Regions from separate parts of the Agrobacterium larrymoorei genome, predicted to be linked through region 1. Evidence: predicted binding sites of a transcription regulator. Region 1 holds the regulator's gene; each other region holds the start of a gene.
What was found. The regulator PhoB, encoded in region 1, activates phosphate uptake and scavenging genes when phosphate is short. The targets are predictions, from matches to a motif close to TGTCATNNANCTGTCAT.
Positions count from the first base shown of each region.

Region 2: CFBP5473_RS08550 (UDP-2,3-diacylglucosamine diphosphatase) is a predicted target of PhoB. The motif match lies at 2,631-2,647, and genes of this name have one in related genera.
Region 3: CFBP5473_RS22510 (DUF47 domain-containing protein) is a predicted target of PhoB. The motif match lies at 5,168-5,184, and genes of this name have one in related genera.

Region 1 covers NZ_CP039691.1:2,831,435-2,839,016, forward strand. The annotation lists gene argF (ornithine carbamoyltransferase) at 1-829, opposite strand, end outside; gene CFBP5473_RS13700 (aspartate aminotransferase family protein) at 892-2,100, opposite strand; gene CFBP5473_RS13710 (GcrA family cell cycle regulator) at 2,546-3,082, shown strand; gene phoB (phosphate regulon transcriptional regulator PhoB) at 5,191-5,874, opposite strand; gene phoU (phosphate signaling complex protein PhoU) at 6,006-6,719, opposite strand; gene pstB (phosphate ABC transporter ATP-binding protein PstB) at 6,812-7,582, opposite strand, start outside.
Region 2 covers NZ_CP039691.1:1,792,992-1,800,573, forward strand. The annotation lists gene CFBP5473_RS08540 (ABC transporter permease) at 1-426, opposite strand, end outside; gene dgcA (N-acetyl-D-Glu racemase DgcA) at 572-1,555, shown strand; gene CFBP5473_RS08550 (UDP-2,3-diacylglucosamine diphosphatase) at 1,734-2,564, opposite strand; gene CFBP5473_RS08555 (NADP-dependent malic enzyme) at 2,796-5,111, shown strand; gene CFBP5473_RS08560 (DUF2865 domain-containing protein) at 5,293-6,417, shown strand; gene bluB (5,6-dimethylbenzimidazole synthase) at 6,419-7,099, opposite strand; cobalamin riboswitch at 7,210-7,389, opposite strand; gene CFBP5473_RS08570 (TolB family protein) at 7,422-7,582, opposite strand, start outside.
Region 3 covers NZ_CP039693.1:295,838-303,419, forward strand. The annotation lists gene CFBP5473_RS22485 (ABC transporter ATP-binding protein) at 1-284, shown strand, start outside; gene CFBP5473_RS22490 (LLM class flavin-dependent oxidoreductase) at 464-1,567, shown strand; gene CFBP5473_RS22495 (acyl-CoA dehydrogenase family protein) at 1,652-2,830, shown strand; gene msuE (FMN reductase) at 2,879-3,439, shown strand; gene CFBP5473_RS22505 (inorganic phosphate transporter) at 3,483-4,487, opposite strand; gene CFBP5473_RS22510 (DUF47 domain-containing protein) at 4,487-5,131, opposite strand; gene CFBP5473_RS22515 (NUDIX hydrolase) at 5,237-5,752, shown strand; gene CFBP5473_RS22520 (3'-5' exonuclease) at 5,757-6,737, opposite strand; gene CFBP5473_RS22525 (pyridoxamine 5'-phosphate oxidase family protein) at 6,881-7,363, opposite strand; gene CFBP5473_RS22530 (WGR domain-containing protein) at 7,566-7,582, shown strand, end outside.

The DNA of each region.
Region 1 (7,582 bases):
CGATTACCGCATCCGTTACTTCCTCGCCGCGATGCGCAGGCAGGCAGTGCATAAACAGCGCGTCGCCATTGGCCTTCTTCATCAGCGCATCATTGACTTGGAAGGGCTGGAAGATGTTGTGGCCGCGCGCCTTGTGTTCCTGGTTCATCGAAACCCAGGTATCCGTCACAATGCAATCGGACCCGGCAACCGCGCGGTCGGCATCATGGCACAGCATGATTTCGCCGCCATTGTTGCGCGCCCAATTGAGATACTTGTCCAGCGGCTCCGAGCCCATGGGCACGGCCATGTTCATCTTGTAGCCGAAGCGTGCCGAGCCTTCGACCAGCGAATGCAGCACGTTGTTGCCATCACCCGTCCAGGCAATCGTCTTGCCCTTCACCGGGCCGCGATGTTCTTCGAAGGTCATGATATCGGCCATGATCTGGCACGGATGCGTCTCGTCCGTCAGGCCGTTGATGACGGGCACGGTCGCATGTTCTGCAAGTTCCAGCAGGCGCGAATGGTCCGTGGTGCGGATCATGATCGCATCGACATAGCGCGACAGAACCTTGGCCGTATCGCCAATGGTTTCGGCGCGACCGAGCTGCATTTCGGTGCCGGAGAGAAACAGCGTCTCGCCACCCAGCTGGCGCATACCGACATCGAAGGAAACGCGGGTACGGGTGGACGGCTTTTCGAAGATCATGGCCAGCATCTTGCCCGCCAGCGGCTTGTCCGCCATGCCGTTCTTCGTTGCGATCTTGCGTGTCTTGGCGTCTTCGAGAATGACCCGCAGGTCTTCCGAACCGACGGCCGAAAGGTCTAGAAAATGCTTTGCAGATGCCATTTCAATATAGTCCCATGGATGCGGGCCACCCTATGCCGGCCCTCGCGCGCCTCTTTGAAAAATCAGGCGCTCTTTGCCAGTTTGGTGGTGAGTGCTTCGGCGGCCTTTTCGACGCGCGCCAAGCCCTCGCGAGCCTCTTCCGCAGTCACGACCAGCGGCGGCAGAAGGCGGATGACGTTATCGCCAGCCGGAACACCCAGCAGATGCTCCGCACGCATGGCCTGAAGCAGATCGCCCGAAGGCACCTTGGCCTTGATGCCCAGCAGCAAGCCCTCGCCACGGATTTCCTCGATCACGTCGGGATAACGATCCTTCAGTGATGCCAGACCCTGACGGAAGACGAGCGCGACATCGCGCACATGCTGAACGAAACCATCTCCCAGCACGATATCCAAAACTGCATTGCCAGCGGCCATGGCAAGCGGGTTGCCGCCATAGGTCGTGCCATGCACACCCGCCGTCATTCCCGAAGCCGCTTCTGCCGTTGCAAGGCAGGCGCCGAAGGGAAAACCACCGCCGATGCCCTTGGCAACGGCCATGATATCCGGCGTCACACCCGACCATTCATAAGCGAAGAACTTGCCCGTGCGGCCAACGCCGGTCTGGACCTCATCGAAAATCAGCAGCAGGCCATGCTCTTCGCACAGTGCGCGCAGCGTCCGCAGGAATTCCGGCTCAACGACGCGGATGCCGCCCTCACCTTGAATAGGCTCGATCAGCAGCGCCGCCGTTTCCGGCACGATGGCCGCCTTCAGCGCTTCCAGATCACCGAACGGCACCTGATCGAAGCCTTCGACCTTGGGGCCGAAACCTTCCAGATACTTCGCCTGTCCGCCAGCCGCGATGGTTGCCAGCGTGCGGCCATGGAAGGCGCCTTCGAATGTGATGATGCGGAATTTTTCCGGGTGGCCGTGCGTATAGTGGTAACGGCGCGCGGTCTTGATGGCGCATTCCAGCGCCTCTGCGCCGGAGTTGGTGAAGAACACCTTATCCGCAAAGGTTGCATCGGTCAGCCGCCTGGACAGCACTTCCTGACCCGGCACTTCATAGAGGTTGGAGAGGTGCCAGACCTTCTCGACCTGACCTTTGAGCGCCTCGACCATGTGCGGATGGCTGTGGCCGACGGAGGTGACGGCGACGCCTGCGCCGAAATCGAGATATCGCTCGCCGCTTTCCGTGATCAGCCAAACGCCTTCGCCTCGGTCGAAGCGCAAGGGGGCTCTGGAAAACGTATCGAACAACGACCCAGTTTCGGGCGAAGTTTCGGCCATGGCTGCATCACTCCTTACGTCAGGTCGGTCAAGACCTCTGTCAATAGGGCTAAGGGGTTATCCCTGCCCTGAAAATCAAAAATGCCGCCTCGCGGCGGCCTGCATGTTCTCTTCACTGCAAGCGCACTATTGTCACTTCGCCGTCGGATGTCAACAAATCTCGGCACTTGAGCGCTTTCTCAAGCCTTAGTAGAGGCTGGGCGCCGAGCCACCAACTGTTGCCTTTCTGACTCACAGACCAAGCAAGTTGGGGAAAACCGAGAAATCGATTCCAGATGATTCCTGCGACTCTTGTCACGGAGTCAACCGGCGATTAGGTTAATCGTCAATTACTAGACTGCAATGCGGCGGAACTAGTCACCTACAATCTGGCAGATGCTCTGCGCGTGGTTTGCTCCACGGCATTGGAGACGGATTCTGCCTGAGCGACGAGCGGAGAAGCGGTATGAACTGGACGGATGAACGGGTTGAAAAGCTCAAGAAGCTATGGGCCGAAGGCCTGAGCGCAAGCCAGATCGCAGCACAGCTGGGCGGCGTCAGCCGCAACGCCGTCATCGGCAAGGTGCACCGGCTGAACCTGCCGGGCCGCGCCAAGGCTGGCGGCACGGTTGCAACCTCCCGTCCTGCGGTAAAGCGCCCGGCCTCCGCGCCACAACGCCCGGCCAATTTCGCCGCCGCCCGCCCGGCAGCAAACCGCCCGGTTCCAGTGCGCACCTCCGGTGCCGTCGCCTTCAAGGAAGACATGGACATCGACGCGGTCGAGACGCTCGAATATGCGCGCCCTTCCTCCAACGTCGTCATCCCGATCTCCCGCCGCCTGACGCTGACGGAACTGACCGAACGCACCTGCAAGTGGCCGGTCGGCGACCCGCTGAAGGACGACTTCCACTTCTGCGGCTGCGAAGCTTCCGAGTCTTCGCCCTACTGCAAGTTCCACGCCAAGATGGCGTATCAGCCCGTCAGCGAACGCCGCAAGGCCTGATGGATTTGGCGACATTTTGAGTTTTGGAGAGCGGGCTTCGGTCCGCTTTTTGTTGTGTGGGTGGTGGATTTTGTTTTCGTGGTGAGAGGATATCTGGGTGGTAAAAGGTCTGGGTTCTATTATCAGACCCGGCGTCCTATTTTTGCTATGGACGCGATAAAATGAAACCCCTCACTTGCAATTTCTAACACTTAGCTGGCGCTAAGGTGTTGAAATTGCTTTCTCTCCCACCCCTTCGGCGGGCTCAGGATGCTGGGGGAGAGATAACCTGCCGCACCCTTGCGGCGTTTTCTTTTTGATGGCGTTGAAACGGTGCCGCCTTTTCCTCTCCCCTTGTGGGAGAGGATAGAAAACCTCGATCTTCGCAAGGCGAAATCTTAGGTTTTCTTGGTGAGGGGTTCTCCCTCGCAAACAAAATGTCAAAAATCCCGGCCAGCTTCATGCCAAGCTTCGCCGTTCACGCGGCAGCATCTGCCCGTGGCTTGATCTTCTCATTCTCTCCATCGCCTTGTTCGGGCCATGGCATTTCGGACGGGGCGCAGAAAGCTGCCTCGTTGGGTAGTTTAGTATGTGGCACCTCTCAGCGCCCCGTTCGGCTCTTTCGGCAGAGCCGCAATCCTCTTGCCACGGCTGGCATAACCCGGATGGCAAGGGTTAAAAACCTTGCCGGAGAACCGGTCGGACTTGATCAAGGCCCAACCCTTCCCATCCGGGTGCGATGATGGTTGCCCGCCATCGCCCTGCCAGTTCAGCCACACCTGCCTTCGAGGATGCGGGCGCCGAACATCTCGTACAGCCCGCAGTCCCGATCCGTTCTCCGCAAGGCTCCCACTCGCCAGCACGTTTCGAGTGCTGGCCAGATGGTTGCCTTACGATCCGTCCGTTCACCTTTTCGGGGTGAACGCGGCAGATGCAGCGTCTTCCTGTGTACCGCCTGACTTTCGCTTCTATCTTCATGATCGCGTTCGACCATGAGACGATGAGCTGTCGGTACGCCCGGCGGCGAAATCCTGACGGATGGATCGAAACCCGACAGCCGTTGTTCGCACCGCCGCTTGTCGATCCGGCCAGGTCGGGCATCGGGAGAACTGCGCCAGCCGGTCCGAAACCGACGCCATGTCCTCCTCCCGTTGCCGCCGGGGGGATTGCTGCTCGACCCTGGGAATGGAGAGGCCGCGTAACCTCCTCACCCCCAGCACCGACCCCGCCTCGCCGCAACGCCTTGCGGTGTATCCGCGGCGGGATGAGGGGGAGTGTACGGGTGGTTTTGGGGGTGGGGAAAAATGTTGGGGGGATTTTTTTTTTGAAAAATTCTTTATGCTGGGATTTGTCCCATTACGGGGCGGGTCACTATTGGGCGTGCTGATGCGGCCGTAATTCGGCAACAAGGCTAAGGCACCCACTGCCGTCATCCTCGGGCTTGGCCAGCTGCTGTCCGGTTTAAACTGGGCGGCTAGTTTGGAACGAGAACAGCTGCCCCACCCGTCACCCCGCACTTGATGCGGGGTCCAGCAGACGCGCGTCTGCGCGTCGAAAAAGTCTTTCAGACCAAAGACTTGGTCTGGCTGGATCCCGGATCAAGTCCGGGATGACGGAAGTGGGGCTGCACTTTCGCCACCCCGCAGCAAACGCGGTCAAAGCGTGTCCCAACCGGATTTCAAGGATGGAACTGCAATGCATTCAAAGCCTTGCCGCGCATCCGCACATCCGCACATCCGCACATTTAAACCGGACAGCGGTGGGCTTGACCCGAGGATGACGCGGGTGGGGTGTGCGTTGGTGGGCAGAGGTTACCCCTCACCAAGAAAACCTAGGACTTCGCTTTGCGAAGTCGAGGTTTTCTATCCTCTCCCACAGGGGGAGAGGAAAAGACCGCACCGTTTCTACCCCATCTTCGCGTTTACGATCCAGTAAAAGCGGCGCCGCGGGTTACCTCTCCCCCTGAGCTTGTCGAAGGGGTGGGAGAGGAAGAAAAATCATGATCTTAGCTTTAGCTAAGTCATAGATTTTTCAGGTGAGGGGTTGTGCTTCGACCGCGAACTCGCAAAAGGCAAGTGGTCACGTCCGAGGATGGCGATGGCGGTTGGAATGAGTGCCAAAGACCGCAATCACGCTTCCATCGAATATCCAGCGCCGCGCACCGTGCGGATGACGTCCTGCATGCTGGAGAAGTTGAGGGCTTTGCGGAGGCGGCCGACGTGGACGTCTACGGTGCGTTCGTCGACGTAGATATCGTGGCCCCAGACGCCGTCCAGCAGTTGCGAGCGGGAGAAAACGCGGCCCGGCGAGGTCATGAGGAATTCCAAGAGGCGGAATTCGGTTGGGCCGAGGCGGACTTCGCGGCTTTTGCGGTGGACGCGGTGGGTTTCGCGGTCCAGTTCGATATCGCCGCATTTGAGCACTGAAGACAGCACTTCCGGCTTGGCGCGGCGCAGCATGGCTTTGACGCGAGCCATGAGTTCCGGTGTGGAGAAGGGCTTGACCACATAATCATCCGCGCCGGTGGCCAGTCCGCGAACGCGTTCGCTTTCTTCGCCGCGGGCGGTCAGCATGATGATCGGCAGGCGCTCGGTTTCGGGGCGCATGCGCAGACGGCGGCAAAGCTCGATGCCGGAGACGCCGGGCAGCATCCAGTCGAGGATCAGCAAATCCGGCGTGCGTTCCTGAAGGCGAATTTCCGCCTCATCGCCGCGCGGGATCGTATCGACGTCATAACCTTCGGATTCCAGATTGTAGCGAAGAAGAACGCTAAGGGCCTCTTCATCTTCGACAACTGCAATTTTAGGCACCATTGGCTTCAAACTCCGCCAGTCTTCTCTGGAGCGTCAGTCCCCCCGGACCCATGATGACGCTCCAGCGTGTTGATCCAAGCATCGAGCCTTTCGAAGACCTTCCCGATCTTTCCAAGCCGATGCTGCAAAACTTATTCCGTGACAGCGCCGAGCGTGTTGGAGCTATCGTCCTTCGGGCGCTCGCCTTCCGGCTGGCTGCCGGTCGTCATGTAGTAGATCGTTTCGGCGATGTTGGTGGCGTGATCGCCGACGCGCTCGATGTTCTTGGCGCAGAACAGAAGATGCGTGCAGGTGGTGATGTTGCGCGGATCTTCCATCATGTAGGTCAGGAGCTCGCGGAAGAGCGAGGTGTACATGGCGTCGATTTCCTCATCGCGCTCGCGGATGGCCTGAGCCTTTTCCGCAGAACGGGTGGAGTAGACATCCAGCACTTCTTTCAGCTGCACGAGCGCGAGTTCGGAGAGATGCTCTAGGCCACGGGCGAGCTTGCGCGGAACGCCGGTTCCGGCAACCGCGATCACGCGCTTGGCAGTGTTCTTGCCGAGATCGCCGACGCGCTCCAGATCGGCTGCGATACGCAGCGAACCGATGATTTCGCGAAGGTCGGCAGCCATGGGCTGGCGCTTTGCGATGGTGACGATGGCCTTATCGCCGATTTCACGCTCGGCATGATCGAGGATCGTGTCGTCGGAGATGACTTTCTGGGCAAGAGCCGCATCGGAATTGACCAGCGCACGCACGGCATCGGCGCACATCTGTTCGGCCAGACCGCCCATTTCAGCGATACGGCGGGTGAGGAACTTCAGCTCTTCATCATAGGCTGACATGATATGGGAATTTGTCATGTTCGAATTCTCCGGTTTCGAAACGCCTTGCCGCAAGCCCACCTTCTGGGCTCGAGCGGCTGGCGCGGTGTGATGACGTCACTCGTGGCTGATCAGCCGAAGCGACCCATGATGTAATCCTGGGTGCGCTGGTCATCCGGGTTGGTGAACATCTTGTCCGTATCGTTCTCTTCCACCAGGTGGCCGAGGTGGAACATGGCCGTGCGCTGCGAAACGCGGGCGGCCTGCTGCATGGAGTGCGTGACGATGACGATGGTATAGTTGGCGCGAAGCTCGTGAATGAGCTCTTCCACCTTGGCCGTCGCAATCGGGTCGAGTGCCGAGCAGGGCTCGTCCATGAGGATGACTTCCGGCGAAACGGCAACGGCGCGTGCGATGCACAGACGCTGCTGCTGACCGCCGGAGAGACCCGTGCCGGATTCGTGCAGGCGATCCTTGGCTTCGTTCCAGAGACCAGCCTTCTGCAGGCTCTGCTCCACGATCTGGTCCATATCCGCCTTGTTGCGGGCGAGACCGTGGATCCGCGGGCCGTAGGCGATGTTTTCGTAGATGGACTTCGGGAACGGGTTCGGCTTCTGGAACACCATGCCGACGCGGGCGCGAAGTTCCACGACGTCGATGGACGGATCGTAGATATCGTCCTGATCCAGCGTGATCTTGCCGGTGACGCGGCAGCCATCGATGGTGTCGTTCATGCGGTTGAGCGTCCGCAGGAAGGTGGACTTGCCGCAACCAGAAGGGCCGATGAGAGCCGTTACCGTGTTTTCGCGAACATTGAGGTTCACATCGTAAAGGGCACGCTTTTCGCCGTAATAGACGGAAACGTCCTTGCCGATCATCTTGTACGAAACTTCATTCATTTT
Region 2 (7,582 bases), 1.0 Mb from region 1:
CGCGAGAAAATCCGCGCCTGCCTGCACCACATTCCGGCCGACTGGCTCGAAAATGGTCTGCAATATGCCCTTTTTATGTGAGTCCTTGGGCGGCAGTGGCGCTTCCTGTGGAAGCGAGGTGACAATCCCTTCCACGCGCTCATTGCCCTCGAACCGAACCTCGGCACCGTTTTTCTCAAGGCTGCTGCGCAGGCGATGAAGAATCCATGCGCCGGTCGTGTCGATATTATCGACGCTGGACAGGTCTATGGTAATCGGGCCCGATGTTCCGGCCTTTTCCAGTTTTTCGATATCCGGCAGAACGGAAGAGATGTTTGCATTGCGCCAGGAACCGCTCAAAACATAGCGCGCACCGCCACGCTCTGCGTTGTCATCCGCCGAGATAGCCGCCGATTGCGCCTGTTGCCGTAGTTCCTGTTCTTGCATCTTGCTCCAAGCGAATGCAGCTTACTGAAAGATTCTCTTAACGATTCATATCGTTTGCCGGACCAGCAAGCCACAGCGGTCCACACAAAATGGATAGAAATATCGCCAGTTCCACTTATTTACCCCCAACTAAAAGGCAATTTTGATGCGCCGTTACCTCGAAGCCACAACAGAAACCTTTCCAGTTGCAGGCAGCTTCACCATTTCGCGCGGAAGCCGCACGGAAATTCATGTGGTAACGTGCAGCATCTCTGAAGGCGACGTGAAGGGCACAGGCGAATGCGTGCCTTATGCGCGCTACGGCGAAACCATCGAGGGCGTTATCGCCGATATCACAGCAGCCGCCGATGCCATTGCAAACGGTCTGGACAGATCGCAACTGCAACAGTTGATGAAACCGGGCGCCGCACGCAATGCCGTGGATTGCGCTCTGTGGGATCTGGAAGCAAAGCTATCGGGAAACCGTGCCGCGTCTGTTTTTCTTTCAGCGTCATCCAAACCGATCCTCACCGCCTACACAATCTCGCTTGGCGATGCGCAGACGATGGCCGCAAAAGCGGCAGAAAACGCGCATCGCCCATTGCTCAAGATCAAGACCGGGACGGAGGATGACGAGGCAAGGCTGAGGGCCCTTCGCGCGGCTGCTCCAGAGGCAAAGATCATCGTGGATGCCAATGAAGGCTGGAGCGACGACAATATAGAGCATCATCTGGCTATTGCAGCGGAGCTGGGCGTTGCGCTGATCGAGCAGCCCCTGCCCGCCGGTAAGGACGGCGTGCTTGCTAAGATAAAGAGGCCCGTCCCCATCTGCGCAGATGAAAGCGTCCACCTCACCGCCGACCTCGCATCGCTGCGAGACCGCTACGACGCCATCAACATCAAGCTCGACAAAACAGGCGGATTGACGGAAGCGCTCATCATGAAAGCCGAAGCGGAACGCCTAGGTTATACGATCATGGTGGGCTGCATGCTCGGCACGTCGCTCGCAATGGCGCCTGCCGTTCTGCTGGCGCAAGATGCGACTTTTGCAGATCTGGACGGTCCGCTGTTGCTGGCGAGAGATCGGGAGCCGGGGCTGGTTTATGACGGATCGTGGGTGCGTCCGCCGGAGCGGGGGCTGTGGGGGTGACTGACCTTCCATCCCCCGTCATCCCGCACTTGATGCGGGATCCAGCCGCCTTGCGTCCGCAAGGCGAAAGGACTCTTGTATTTTCGCGAGTACCGGGACGAGCCATTTCGACTCGCAGACTCGCATCGGCTGGATTCCGGCTCAAGGCCAGAATGACGGAAAAAAGCAGAAAAGCCCGTTAAGCCGCCTCAGAACCAATCAACTTCGGAAACGCCACCGGCTCCAGCTGACGAACAGTCGGCTCTTCCACAGGCTCGCTCGTCTGCATCCAAGTGATCAGTTCGAAGCTGCCGTCCATGTTTTCAACGATGGCCGTGCAGCTTTCAACCCAGTCACCCGTGTTGATGTAGCGGATGCCGTCGATATCCTCCATCACCGCATGGTGGATGTGGCCGCATATGACACCATCGACCTTGTTGCGACGGGCTTCGTCGGCCACCACGCGCTGGAACTCGCCGATGAAGTTGACCGCGTGCTTCACCTGAAGCTTGGCCCAGGCCGAGAACGACCAGTAAGGCAGGCCGATGCGGCGGCGCACGGCGGCGATGGCGACATTGATGGCGATCGCTGCATCATAGGCCCAATCCCCCAGATAGGCGAGAAGACGGGCATTACGGACAACGACATCGAATTCATCGCCATGCAGCACCAGGTATTTCTTGCCGTCAGCCGCTTCATGGATCATCCGCTCGGCCACTTCGATGCCGCCGAAATGCGTGCCGGGGAATTCCCGAAGGAATTCGTCGTGATTGCCTGGTATATAGACGATACGAGTGCCCTTGCGCGCCTTGCGCAAAAGCTTCTGCACCACATCATTGCAGCCCTGCGGCCAGTACCAGCTGCGGCGCAGGCGCCAGCCATCGATGATATCGCCAACGAGAATGATGGTGTCCGCTTCGTGATGCTTGAGGAAATCCAGCAGGAAATCCGTCTTGGCCGCCTTGGAGCCAAGATGCACATCGGAGATGAACAGGGTTCTGAAGTGTTTGGTTTCGATTTGCCCGGCCATGGATTCGTCCCCTCGTCTCAAGAAAGGCGTTTAGAAACTTTTCACTGCTTGCAAAACCAGACTCGTGTTTCAGCAAGATGACAAAGCGCCTTTTCGGTGACGCAAGCTTCGTTTTTCCGGTATAGCGAATGTACCGCTTTTGCATGGCGAGAGCGAAATAAACGGCTGTACGCCTTGGCCGTTTGTTGTATGCAAAGGCCTCGAAGAAACTTGAAATAAAGCGGTGATAAGATGAGTTCTCAGGACAAGGGCAATCCACAAAACAAAAACGCCAATGCGGATCTGGAAGAACAGGCGCTTTTCTATCACCGCTATCCGCGCCCCGGTAAGCTCGAAATCCAGGCCTCCAAGCCGCTCGGAAACCAGCGCGATCTGGCGCTTGCCTATTCACCCGGCGTCGCAGCTCCTTGCCTCGCGATCCACGAAAACCCGGAGACAGCCGCCGAATATACGGCGCGCGCCAACCTCGTCGCGGTCATTTCTAACGGTACCGCCGTTCTCGGTCTCGGCAATATCGGCCCACTCGCTTCCAAGCCGGTAATGGAAGGCAAGGCCGTTCTCTTCAAGAAATTCGCCGGTATCGATGTCTTTGACATCGAAATCGACGCCCCCGGCATCAATGATATGGTGTCCACCATTTCCGCGCTCGAACCAACCTTCGGCGGCATCAACCTTGAAGATATCAAGGCGCCCGAATGTTTCGAGGTGGAGCGCCAGCTACGCGAAAAGATGAACATTCCGGTGTTCCATGACGATCAGCACGGCACAGCCATCATCGTTGCCGCTGCCGTTACCAACGCGCTGGAGCTTGCCGGAAAATCGCTTTCCAGCGTCAAGATCGTTACCTCCGGTGCCGGTGCAGCTGCCCTCGCCTGCCTTAACTTGCTGGTGGAAATGGGCGCAAAGCGCGAGAACATCTGGGTCCATGATATTGAAGGCCTCGTCTATGATGGCCGCAATACGCTGATGGACGAGTGGAAGGAAATCTACGCGCAGAAGACGGACAAGCGCACGCTTGCCGAATCCATCGATGGCGCAGATGTTTTCCTTGGCCTGTCCGCCGCTGGCGTTCTGAAGCCTGAGCTTCTGGCGCAGATGGCCGAAAAGCCGCTCATTCTGGCGCTTGCCAACCCAACGCCTGAGATCATGCCGGAAGTGGCCCGCGCCGCCCGCCCGGATGCGATGATCTGCACCGGTCGTTCGGACTTCCCGAACCAGGTGAACAACGTTCTCTGCTTCCCTTATATCTTCCGCGGTGCGCTGGATTGCGGCGCAACCAGCATCAACGAAGAAATGAAGATGGCTGCCGTTCAGGCGATTGCGGAACTGGCGCGCGAAGAAGTGTCCGAAGTCGCGGCCAGAGCCTATAGCGGCGATACCCCGGTCTTCGGCCCGAATTACCTCATCCCCTCGCCCTTCGATCCGCGCCTCATTCTGCGCATCGCGCCAGCCGTTGCCCGTGCTGCTGCGGCAAGCGGTGTGGCCGCGCGTCCGATCACGGATTTCGATGCCTATCTCGACCAGCTGAACCGCTTCGTCTGGCGCTCCGGCTTCATCATGAAGCCGATCTTCAACATGGCGAAGACGGCTGAAAAGAAGCGGATCATCTTTGCAGAAGGCGAAGACGAGCGCGTGCTGCGCGCAGCACAGGTTCTGCTGGAAGAAGGCACCGGCATCCCGATCCTCATCGGTCGTCCGCAGATCATCGAAACGCGCCTGAAGCGCTTCGGCCTGCGCATTCGCCCGCATACGGATTTTGCCGTGGTGAACCCGGAAGACGATCCGCGTTACCGTGAATATGTGGACGATTACTTCGCGCTGGTTGGCCGTGCCGGTATCAACCCGGAAGCCGCCCGTACAATCGTTCGTACCAACACCACCGTCATCGGTGCGCTTTCCGTCAAGCGCGGAGAAGCGGATGCGCTGATCTGCGGTCTGGAAGGACGTTTCGACCGCCACCTGCGCGATGTAAACCAGATCATCGGCAAGCGCGAAGGCTCGCAGTCGTTTGCGGGCCTCAGCCTGCTCATCACGCAGCGCGGCGCGCTGTTCCTGACCGATACATTCGTCAATTACGAGCCGACCTCGGAAGAAGTTGCCGAAATGGCGATCCTTGCTGCCAAGGAAATCAAGCGCTTCGGCATCACGCCGAAGATTGCGCTGGCCAGCCATTCGAATTTCGGCTCGCGCGATTCCGAAAGCGCTCGCAAGATGCGCCGGGCGCTTCAAATCGTGCGTAATGCCGCGCCGGAACTCGAAATCGATGGTGAAATGCAGGGTGGTTCTGCGCTGTCGGAAATTCTGCGCAAGCGCGCCATGCCGAACAGCGCGCTGTCTGGTGAAGCCAACCTTCTGGTCTTCCCGAACCTCGATGCGGCCAATATCTCGCTCGGCGTCGTTCGCACCATGACGGAAGGTCTGCATGTCGGCCCGATCCTGCTCGGTACGGCTCTGCCCGCGCACATCCTGTCGCCCACCGTCACCTCGCGTGGCGTGGTCAACATGGCGGCGCTGGCCGTGGTGCAGGCGTCCCAGCCTTCCGAATAAGCCCATCGCCGTGTTCGGCGCTTGCGTAATTTCGGATTAACGCAATTTTGAACTGGCTGTTGCCGCAATGCGGCACGGCCCTATGCTATCCTGAACTTATAAACGCCATTCGCGTTTGTGATTAATGTTCACTCAGAGGATAGAGCCGCATGTGGCAGGCTTGCAGAAACGGATCGGACCATTGACCCCGCGCCGCAGCCTAATGATCGGTTCGATAATCGCTGTTCTTCTGGCTGCGCCGATTTCCGCGCAGGCCAACAATATTTGCGATTCCCTCCGGGCCGAGCTTCGCCAGCCCAGCACCGTCATCGGCAACACGGCGCAGGTTCGCCAGTTCGCCAGTGCGCTTACGCAGCAGAATATCATCGTGCGCCGGATCAAGAACGATCTTCGCCGCTATGGCTGCTCCTCAGGCAGTATCGTCGTTTACGGCAATCCCAATGCGCAGCTCTGCGGCGAAATCGGTGATGCACTGGCGCAGGCCGAGGCAGAGCGTGACATGATCGCCGAAGACCGTGACCGGATGCTGGCCATGCAGCGCAACAACCAGTCGGACGATCACCGGGAAAGGATCATGGCGGCGCTGGATGCCGAAGGCTGCTTCGATGAAGGCTCCCCGGATTATGCATCCGCCGATCCTTATCGAAACCCGGAAACGCGCGGCTACACCGACCCATTCAACGACCCGAGACCAGAAGAACGGGGCGATTATTCACCGACACCGGATATGCCGATGCAGGGCGGTTTGAGAACGCTGTGCGTGCGAACCTGCGACGGCGCTTTCTTCCCGATTTCTTCCAATGCCACACCGCTGGATTTCCGCGCGCAGGCAGCGCAATGCGCGCGCATGTGTCCGGGTACCGAAACGGAACTCTTCTACCACGCCATGGAGGGACAGGAGAGTTCGGACATGGTTTCGGCAAAAACCGGCAAGCCCTACACGTCCATGCCGACGGCTTTCGCCTATCGCAATGGCTCTGCCACCAACCGGTCCTCCTCATGCAGCTGCAACATGGCCGCTTACCATGATGAAATGAAGACGCAGGAACAGCAGGCCAGCGCACCGCAATCCACGCCCTATTCCGGCATCACGCAAATTCCATCACCGCAAGGTGACAAGGCTTCCAAGCCGCCGGAAACGAAGACGGAAGCCAAGGCGGAGCCGGTGCCTGACCGGGAATACGACCCGAAGAGCAGCCACGTCCGCGTTGTCGGGCCGCAATTCCTGCCTGAAGAGACCAGCCGGATCGATCTTAAGAATCCGGCTTTGAAAGGCACGCAGCCGCAGCAGGATCAGGCGCAGTAATCTAGCGACACCCTGTTTCGCCCCAGCGACCATTGAAAAGCAGCTCGTCCAGCGGCAGACGCTGTCGCCAGCCTTTTACCGCCAGCTCCGGCTCGGCATAAAGCTGCTCGACGCGCCCGATGCAAAGCCATGCAACGATTTCGATGTGCTGCGGAATGCCGAGTATTCTGCGAATATCCGCATCGTGAAAAATGCTGACCCAGCCCACGCCGATGCCCTCCGCCCGCGCGGCGAGCCAAAGATTTTGCACGGCACAGACGGTGGAATAAACATCCATGCGCGGATTATGGGTTCGCCCCAGCACCACGTCACCACCGCGCGTGGGATCACAGGTCACGCAAATCGACAGCGGCGCCTTGCGAATGCCTTCCAGCTTCAGGCTTCGATAAAGCGCCTGTTTTTCATCGGAAAACATGGCGCTGGCCTCGTCATTGGCACGAGAGAAGGCACGCCAGACCTCCTCTTTCGTTGCCGCATCGCTGACCAGTGTGAAATTCCACGGCTGCATGAAGCCAACCGAGGGTGCTGCGTGCGCAGCTTCGAGCAGCCTGCGAACCAACACATCCGGCAAAGGATCGGGCAAAAACTGGTCCCTTACATCGCGTCGCGTCTCGATGGCGTGGTAAACCGCAGCCTTGTCGTCATCGGAAAATTCACAAACCGGCACCAGCTTGTGCCGCATAGCATCAGACCGCATCGTCAATCCCCAACAATGCCGAGAAAGCTCCTTGCCATGCCTCGTAAGAGCACCAGGCAAACAGCATTTCTCAAAACCTTCCGCCGTCCACGCGGGTCGGTCTATCTCGTCAGGCCGGTCTTCTGACTTGGCTTCATCTGCCCGCTGCCGCCTTCCCGAAAACTCAGTGGCTCATGGCAACAGGCATCCGCCTCACAGCGTTGGGCACGTCGCGGTCTCTCACCGCATTCCCGATTCTCCCGCTAGAAGCAGGCACCTGACGGGGAAGCTATGGGGAAATTTACGCAATGGCGCAAGCGCCGCTGCATCATTCGGCAGGGAAATACCGGACATAAGCAAACTCATCACCATACGGTGACCAGTTGGGAGAATTCATCGTGCCCTGCCCGCCGAACAGATCGAACAGCGTTTCAACATTGCTCCCATCCGGGTCCATCAACCGCACACGCACATCGAGATCGCGAGGGT
Region 3 (7,582 bases), on a different replicon from region 1:
GCGTTCAGGCAGATATCGTCGACGTGCTGTTGTCTCTGCAGGCGAAACTCGGTCTCACCTATGTCTTCGTCTCCCATGATCTCGCATTGGTGCGCCAGCTTGCACATACCGTCTCCGTCATGCAGCGGGGTCGCATTGTCGAACACGGCAGCGTGACGGATATCTTCGCCAACCCAAAGCACGACTACACAGCGGCATTGCTGGCATCAATCCCGTCAGGCTTGGCTCAGGTTCAATCAGCTACGCCGAAGCTGCAACGCGTTCCCGATACGGAAAGCGCATGATGCTATGGCGGGGTTAAAGGCCCCGCCTCCCCGCAGAAGGCTTCCCGATTTCAATCGGAAAGGGCAGACGGGCAATATTTTCTACATATTCAATAGAAAAAGAAAGACCTGTCTTCCTCATTCCCCGCCCAGGCCGTAGCTTCAACTAAACGATTTCAGAAACACCCTAGGAAGCTTTCATGGCTGCGGAATTCATCAGCGTCAGTTTTCCCAACGCTTCCAATGATTTGAACCCGATCCCGGATGCTCCGGTCGATCCGCTGTTTTTGCAGCGCTACTCACGCGCGCTGGATGATTACGGCTTCAATTACACCCTCATCCCCTACTCTTCCGCCTCCTTCGATCCGTTCACGCTCGGCGCAACGGTTCTGGCGCATACCAGAAATATCAAGATCATCGTCGCGCTGCGTCCCAACACGGTTTATCCCACGGTTGCGGCGAAATCGCTTGCGACACTGGACCAGTTGAGCGGCGGGCGTGTCGTGGTTCACTTCATCGCGGGCGGCAGCGACGATGAGCAGGCGCGCGAGGGTGATTTTCTCAATAAGGAAGAGCGTTACGAACGGCAGGAAGAATATATCCGTATTCTGCGCCTGGCATGGTCATCGACCGAGCCCTTCGATTTCGACGGCAAATACTACCAGTTCAAACAGTTCCACAGTGCGGTGCGACCAACTAATGGCCTGATCCCGATTTCACTTGGCGGATCTTCCGATGCCGCCTACCGCATCGGCGGTTCGCTCTGCGATATTTTCGGCCTCTGGGGCGAGCCGCTCAAGGAAACCAAGGAACAGATCGACCGCATCTATGCGGAAGCGGCAAAGGCAGGTCGAACGGATCGCCCTCGCATCTGGGTGACCTTCCGCCCAATCGTTGCGGAAACCGATGAACTTGCCTGGGAGAAAGCGCATCGCGTTCTCGACCAGTTGAACGCGAACCGCCAGAAAGGCCTGTCTCGCGCGCCAATCAATGCGGCGGCACCAGCCAATGTCGGCTCGCAACGGCTTCTCGACATCGCAAAGCGCGGAGACGTCCATGACCGCGCGCTTTGGTACCCGACTGTGACGGCCACGAATGCCAGCGGCGCAACGACCGCACTTGTCGGATCGCCTCGCACCATTGCCGACTCCATCCTCGATTATATCGATCTCGGTTGCGACCTGATCTCGATCCGAGGCTATGACAATTTCAACGACGCCGTCGATTATGGTCGCTACGTCCTGCCTCTCGTGCGTGAGGGCATTCGTGAACGCGAAGAGGCGAAGAGGAAGGCCGCCGCCTGATCCTCAGTGCCCGGCATGAGGCCGGGCAGTCTCTCAATCGAAAAAGCGAATATGCCGCACCGCCATCAGGAAGGCCGTAAACTTATGTCCTATGATCCTACTGCACTTGAAGCTGCCGTGCGTGTAGTCGCCGAGGCTGCGCCGGAGGCGGATCAGACCGGTCAGTTTCCCTGGGCCGGTATTCGCGCTGTCCATCAGGCGGGTCTCCTCGAAAGCACGGTCGCGACCCGCTATGGTGGTTCAGGCGGAACACTCAGCACGGCTGCGCATATTCTCGCAGCGCTCGGACGCGGAGATCCTTCTGTTGCGCTGATCAGCGCCATGACGATCTTCAATCACCTCGGCCAAGCCGCAAAAGGGCATTGGCCGGAAGAGCTTTACCGCGAGCTTCTGTTGCAGGCCAGGGCCAAGCCCCTGCTTTTGAATGCGGCACGCGTGGAGCCCGAGCTTGGTTCGCCTGCGCGCGGCGGCCTGCCTGCAACACGCGCGCGTCGAACTGCGAATGGTTGGGCAATTTCAGGCAGGAAGCGTTTCGTGACCGGGGCTCATGGCGTCACGCATTTTCTCGTCTGGGCTCATACGGATGAAATTCAGTCTCGCGTCGGAACCTTCGTCGTTCCGAACGGCTTGCCGGGCATTACCATCATCGAGAACTGGAAAAGTCTCGGGATGCGGGCGACCGGATCGCATGACGTGGAGTTTACCGATGTCGAAATCCCCGCCGAACATGTGCTGGAATTGGTCGACCCCTCGGTCGCCCACCAGGATAATCGCAGCCACGCCGCCATCAACCTCGCCCTGACCGCGATCTATCTCGGCGCGGCGGAGGCCGCGCAGGAGGCATTCATTCGTTTTGCCCATGAACGTATACCCGCAAATCTCGGTCACCCTATCGCAAAAACCGAGCGTTTCGTCTCGCTTTCCGGGGAAATCGATCTCCTCGTGTCCGGCGCTCGCCAGATCATCTTCGGAGCGCTGGATGGCGATCTGAGCGATGCCGAGCGGGTAATCCGCGCAAGGCTGCTTGCAGGACGGCAGATACGCGAAGCCGTTCAGATCGCCGTCAGAGGCATCGGCAATCCCGGCCTTAACGCCGATCTTGGAATTGAGCGCCACTTCCGCGATGTCCAGTCCGTTCTCGTCCACGCGCCGCAGGAGGATACGTCCGTTGCTATTCTCGGTCGCGCGGCGTTTGACCGCTGGAACCGGAAGGAAAGCGAAGCCGCGCACGCGCTCAATCTGTCGATCCGCAAAACCGCTTGAAGCGCGGCTAAGCTTCGCTTCCATCCGATATCACCGAAAGGATTTTCAATGAGCAACAATCTGATTGTCGGCTTTTCCGGTAACACGACACGCCCTTCAAGCACGAAACGTTTCGTTGAAAGCGTCAGTGAGACGCTTGCGCGCGAGGTTGGGCTGGAGCATCGGGTTTTCGATATCGAGGATTTAGGATCATCCCTCTCCTCGGCCCGCTCTGTCGCTGATCTCGATGCCCATGCACGCCGCGTGGTGCAAACGATCATCGATGCAGAAGCGCTCGTCATCGGCTCCCCCACCTATAAGGGCAGCTACACCGGCCTCTTCAAACACGTCATCGACCTTCTCGATCCTGCCGATCTTCGCGGCAAGCCTATCGTTTTGACCGCAACCGGCGGCGGAGACCGCCATTCACTTGTGGTCGAACATCAGCTCCGACCGTTATTTGCCTTTTTCGAAGCCTTCGTTACGCCAACGGCAATCTACGCCACGGGCCGCGATTTCGTGGAAGGTGAACTCTCCCCCGCCATCAGCGCCCGCGTGCGTCAGGCCATCGGCGAGGCGTCGCTGATCGTCAACGCCCGTTCCCGGACGCTGGCAGTGGCTGCGGAGTAAAAGCGAAAAAGCCCCGGCGTGCCGGGGCTTTGGAAGGCTAGCCTCAGTTGAACAGCGATACTGCGCTGTAGGTTAGATAAGAGATAAGCGCCGCCGCTGGCATGGTGACGATCCATGCGATCACGATGTTACCCGCAAGACCCCAGCGGACGGCGGACATACGACGCGCAGCGCCAACGCCGATGATGGCGCCCGTGATCGTGTGCGTGGTCGAAACAGGGATTCCGAGCCATGTTGCTCCGAACAGCGTCAGCGCCCCGCCGGTTTCTGCGCAGAAACCCTGCATGGGATTAAGTCGCGTTATCTTCGAGCCCATGGTGTGGACGATCCGCCATCCGCCGAACAACGTACCGAGCGCCATGGCCGACTGGCAGGTAATCACCACCCAGAAGGGCACGTAGAATTCCGATCCGAGATAGCCTTGGCTGAACAGAAGAACGGCAATGATGCCCATCGTCTTTTGCGCATCGTTGCCTCCATGGCCGAGCGAATAGAGCGATGCGGAAACGAACTGCATGATGCGGAACGTGCGGTCGACGGCAAACGGCGTCTGGCGCACGAATATCCATGACACGGCAAGGACCAGCACCAGCGCCAGAAAGAAGCCGATTGCCGGTGACATGACGATGGCGCCTGCGGTTTTCAGAAAGCCGCTCCAGACGATGGACGAAAAGCCGACTTTGGCCATGCCCGCGCCGATCAGCCCGCCGACAAGCGCGTGGGAAGAGCTCGAAGGTATGCCGAAAGCCCACGTCACGATGTTCCAGATGATCGCGCCCATCAGCGCTGCAAAGATCACGGCGGGCGACACGATGCCGGGATCGATGATGCCCGTTCCCAGTGTTTCCGCCACGTGAAGACCGAAGAACATGAAGGCGATGAAGTTGAAAAAGGCTGCCCAGGCAACGGCATATTGCGGGCGCAAAACGCGTGTCGAGACGATGGTCGCAATCGAATTCGCGGCGTCGTGCAGTCCGTTCAGAAAGTCAAAAAACAGCGCAACGCCGATAAGCGCGGCCAGCAGCGGAAAAGCGAGTGTCGCGTCCATCAAACGTTCTCGATCACAATGCCGCTGATTTCGTTGGCGACATCCTCGAAGCGGTCGACGACCTTCTCGAGTTCGCCATAGATTTCGCTGCCGATTATATAGGCCATCGCATTGCCGGAAGCGCCGTGTCTGCGGAACAGGTCTTTGAGACCCTGATCGTGCAGCTCGTCGGAGCGACCTTCGACGCGTGTCACCTCTTCCGCGATGGAGCTTAGCTGCTGCGCATTGGCTCCGACCTTGTCGAGAAGCGGAACGGCGGCTGCTACGAGATGCGCGGCTCTCACCACTTCCTCGCCCATCTGCCGCATCAGCGAGTCGAAGCTCGTTTGTTCGAACAGCCTTATGGTCTTGACCGTCTTGTGCATCATGTCGATTGCGTCATCCATGGACTGGATGAGATCCTTGATATCGCCCCGGTCGAACGGGGTGATGAAGCTGCGGCGAACAGCCAGAAGAACGTCACGGGTGATATTGTCCGCGCGGTCTTCGAGTGCCACGATACGCTCGCAGTTCTTCTCTACTTCGATGCCGTTCAGAAGGTTCTGCAAGGCTTCGGCAGCCTCTACCACGGTCTTCGAATGCTCGCGAAACATGTCGAAGAACTTGTCTTCACGAGGCATCAGTTTTCTAAAAATACTCATCATTGGCTTGCCCTGCCTTAACACCAAGCGCGAAAGCGCTGTCATAAAACTGTCATAAACGTAGCTTGGCCCTTGTAGCAACGCAGAAAATCAGAGACTTACAGTGAAATGAAAGCTGTCACAAAGGGTCGCAAGGCGACGAAGGGAAATGCAAGGCCGCTGCTGAAGCAGCTGGCCGCCATGCCCGACAAGCTGTTTGCTGGCAAATTTCGCCAGCAACTCGGCGCGCTTTGCTATCGCAAAGACCCTGACGGAGCGGGTCTTCAGATACTTCTCGTCACCTCCAGGGGCACGGGCCGCTGGGTCATCCCTAAGGGCTGGCCAATGAAGAAGAAAAAGCCGCATGAGGCGGCGCAGACGGAAGCCTGGGAAGAAGCCGGTGTGCGCGGGCGCGCCAAAAAGAAACCCGTCGGCAGCTATACTTACCTGAAATGGATGGCGGATGGCGATGTCGCACCCTGCGTGGTCGATGTGTATCAGGTCGAGGTTACGGAGATTTCAGAAGACTTCAAGGAGCGCGGCCAGCGCCAGCTCATTTGGGTCACACCTGAAGAGGCCTCGCGCCGCGTGCGAGAGGTGGAGCTGAAATCGCTGCTGATTGATTTCCGACCAGCTGAGAAGTAGGTCGCTACGCCGCTCTGAAGCGGTCGAAGGCTGTTAGGCGTTTGATGAGCGGATCGGCATCCCAGCGGTATATTTCCTTGCGCAGAAACTGCAATTCCGCATCGAGTTCCTCTTCCTGCAACTCGATCCACCAGGATTTCGGGCGCCCATCCGTTCCATCCGACCAGCGATAGCCGCGGGCCTTTAGATGATCCTTCATATCGAACGGGCTGTTTTCGGCGTATATGCGGACTTTCGAGCGCTGGCTTGCTGCGTATAGTTCTGAAAAAGCGGTGGCTCCGGTCGCGTCCATCGAGCGCTCCAGAACTTCCAGCAGCGCAAAACAATCATCCACCGCGCGGTGTCCGTCGTGAAAATAGCCTGCCTGACCGATGAGATAGCCGAGCTTGTTGCCTTCGAAACCGCGCCGTTTCCAATCCACCTCATTCACCGAGCAGGCCCAGGCTTTGCCGTGGAAGACCGGCGAAAACCTTTCACAGAATGGCCTGTCGAATCCGGCATTATGCGCAATGACAAGGTCCGCCGTTTCGATCATGGAAGCGACGGCGGTCAGATCGATCGCCTGTCCGGCCACCATGTCGTCGGTAATGCCAGTCAGCCGCGTTATGTCTTCGGGGATGGGTTGGGATGGCTGGTGCAAGCCGCCATAGATGCCGGTAACATCGCCCACAAGGCCCAGATCATCGAAGGTGAAGGCGATGATCCCGATTTCGATGATCTCGTCGGCTTTGTGGTTGAGGCCCGTGGTTTCCGTGTCGAGAATGATGCCGCGGCGTTTGAAATTCGGTCTCGGTTGTTCCGCGACTGCGCGGGGTTCCAGTTTTCTCAGAATGCGGTAGTTGCCGGTTGCTTCCAGAAGCTTTGCCATGTCTTCGGCGTCGATATCGTCCAAGCTTTTCTTCGCTTTTGCACCCTTTGCGGCAACTCGAGCCCCGGCGTTTTGAGACGCGGCGTTGGCGCCGAAGAAATCAAGTTGAGAAGCCATTTTGTCCGTGTGCATGCTGCGTGATCAATGCCGCATGATAGACGGACGGGCAGTGGCGGACAATGACGTACCATCGTCATATCCTGATTTGCTTGTGAATTGCGGGAAGTGCTGGCCAACGATGTCCGCTGGCCAGCAGCATATCACATTTCGACCTTGGCATTATCGCCCATATCCGGGCGGGTATTGCTGACGGCTGCTGCCGCCATCTTGATGTAGCTGATGACAGTGCCGGGGCTATCCCAATATTCAGCCGAGGATGGCGTGACCTTCAGCACACGGATGGATGGATCCTCGGCATCATCCCACCAAGCCTTGGCTGGCGTGGACCACAAATCGCGAATGCGTTCGCGGTCGTTCTGCACTTCCGCCGTCCCGGAAATGGACACATATTTCTGACCCTTCGAATCTGCGAAGGCTAGACACACGTTTGGGTGGCTGGCGATTTCCTCGTCCTTGTGGCTTGCAACATCCGTCAGAAAATAGAAGGCATTTTCCAGACGCTCCACATGTGCTGCCATGGGGCGGGCGCGAAGGTCGGACCCGGTCTGTGTCGTCAGCATGCAAAAGCCGATCTTCTCGGCCAGATCCCACACCCTGCTATTGTCGTTGTCGATATGTGCCATTGGGTCACTCCTCTTTTGTATCCTCACTCAACGGCTTCGGCATGACATCGTTCCTGAACGCGAACTGCCTTGCGGCATCTATCGACCGCACTGTCTCGTAAGGTCTATAGGGGCCACGCTTCATCAAAAACATGAATCGATCCGGTCGATTGATTCAAATTTGTCGTTGGACGCCCGGTTGGATGGGAGGCAGTATTCTCCCATGACGGAAAAGACTGA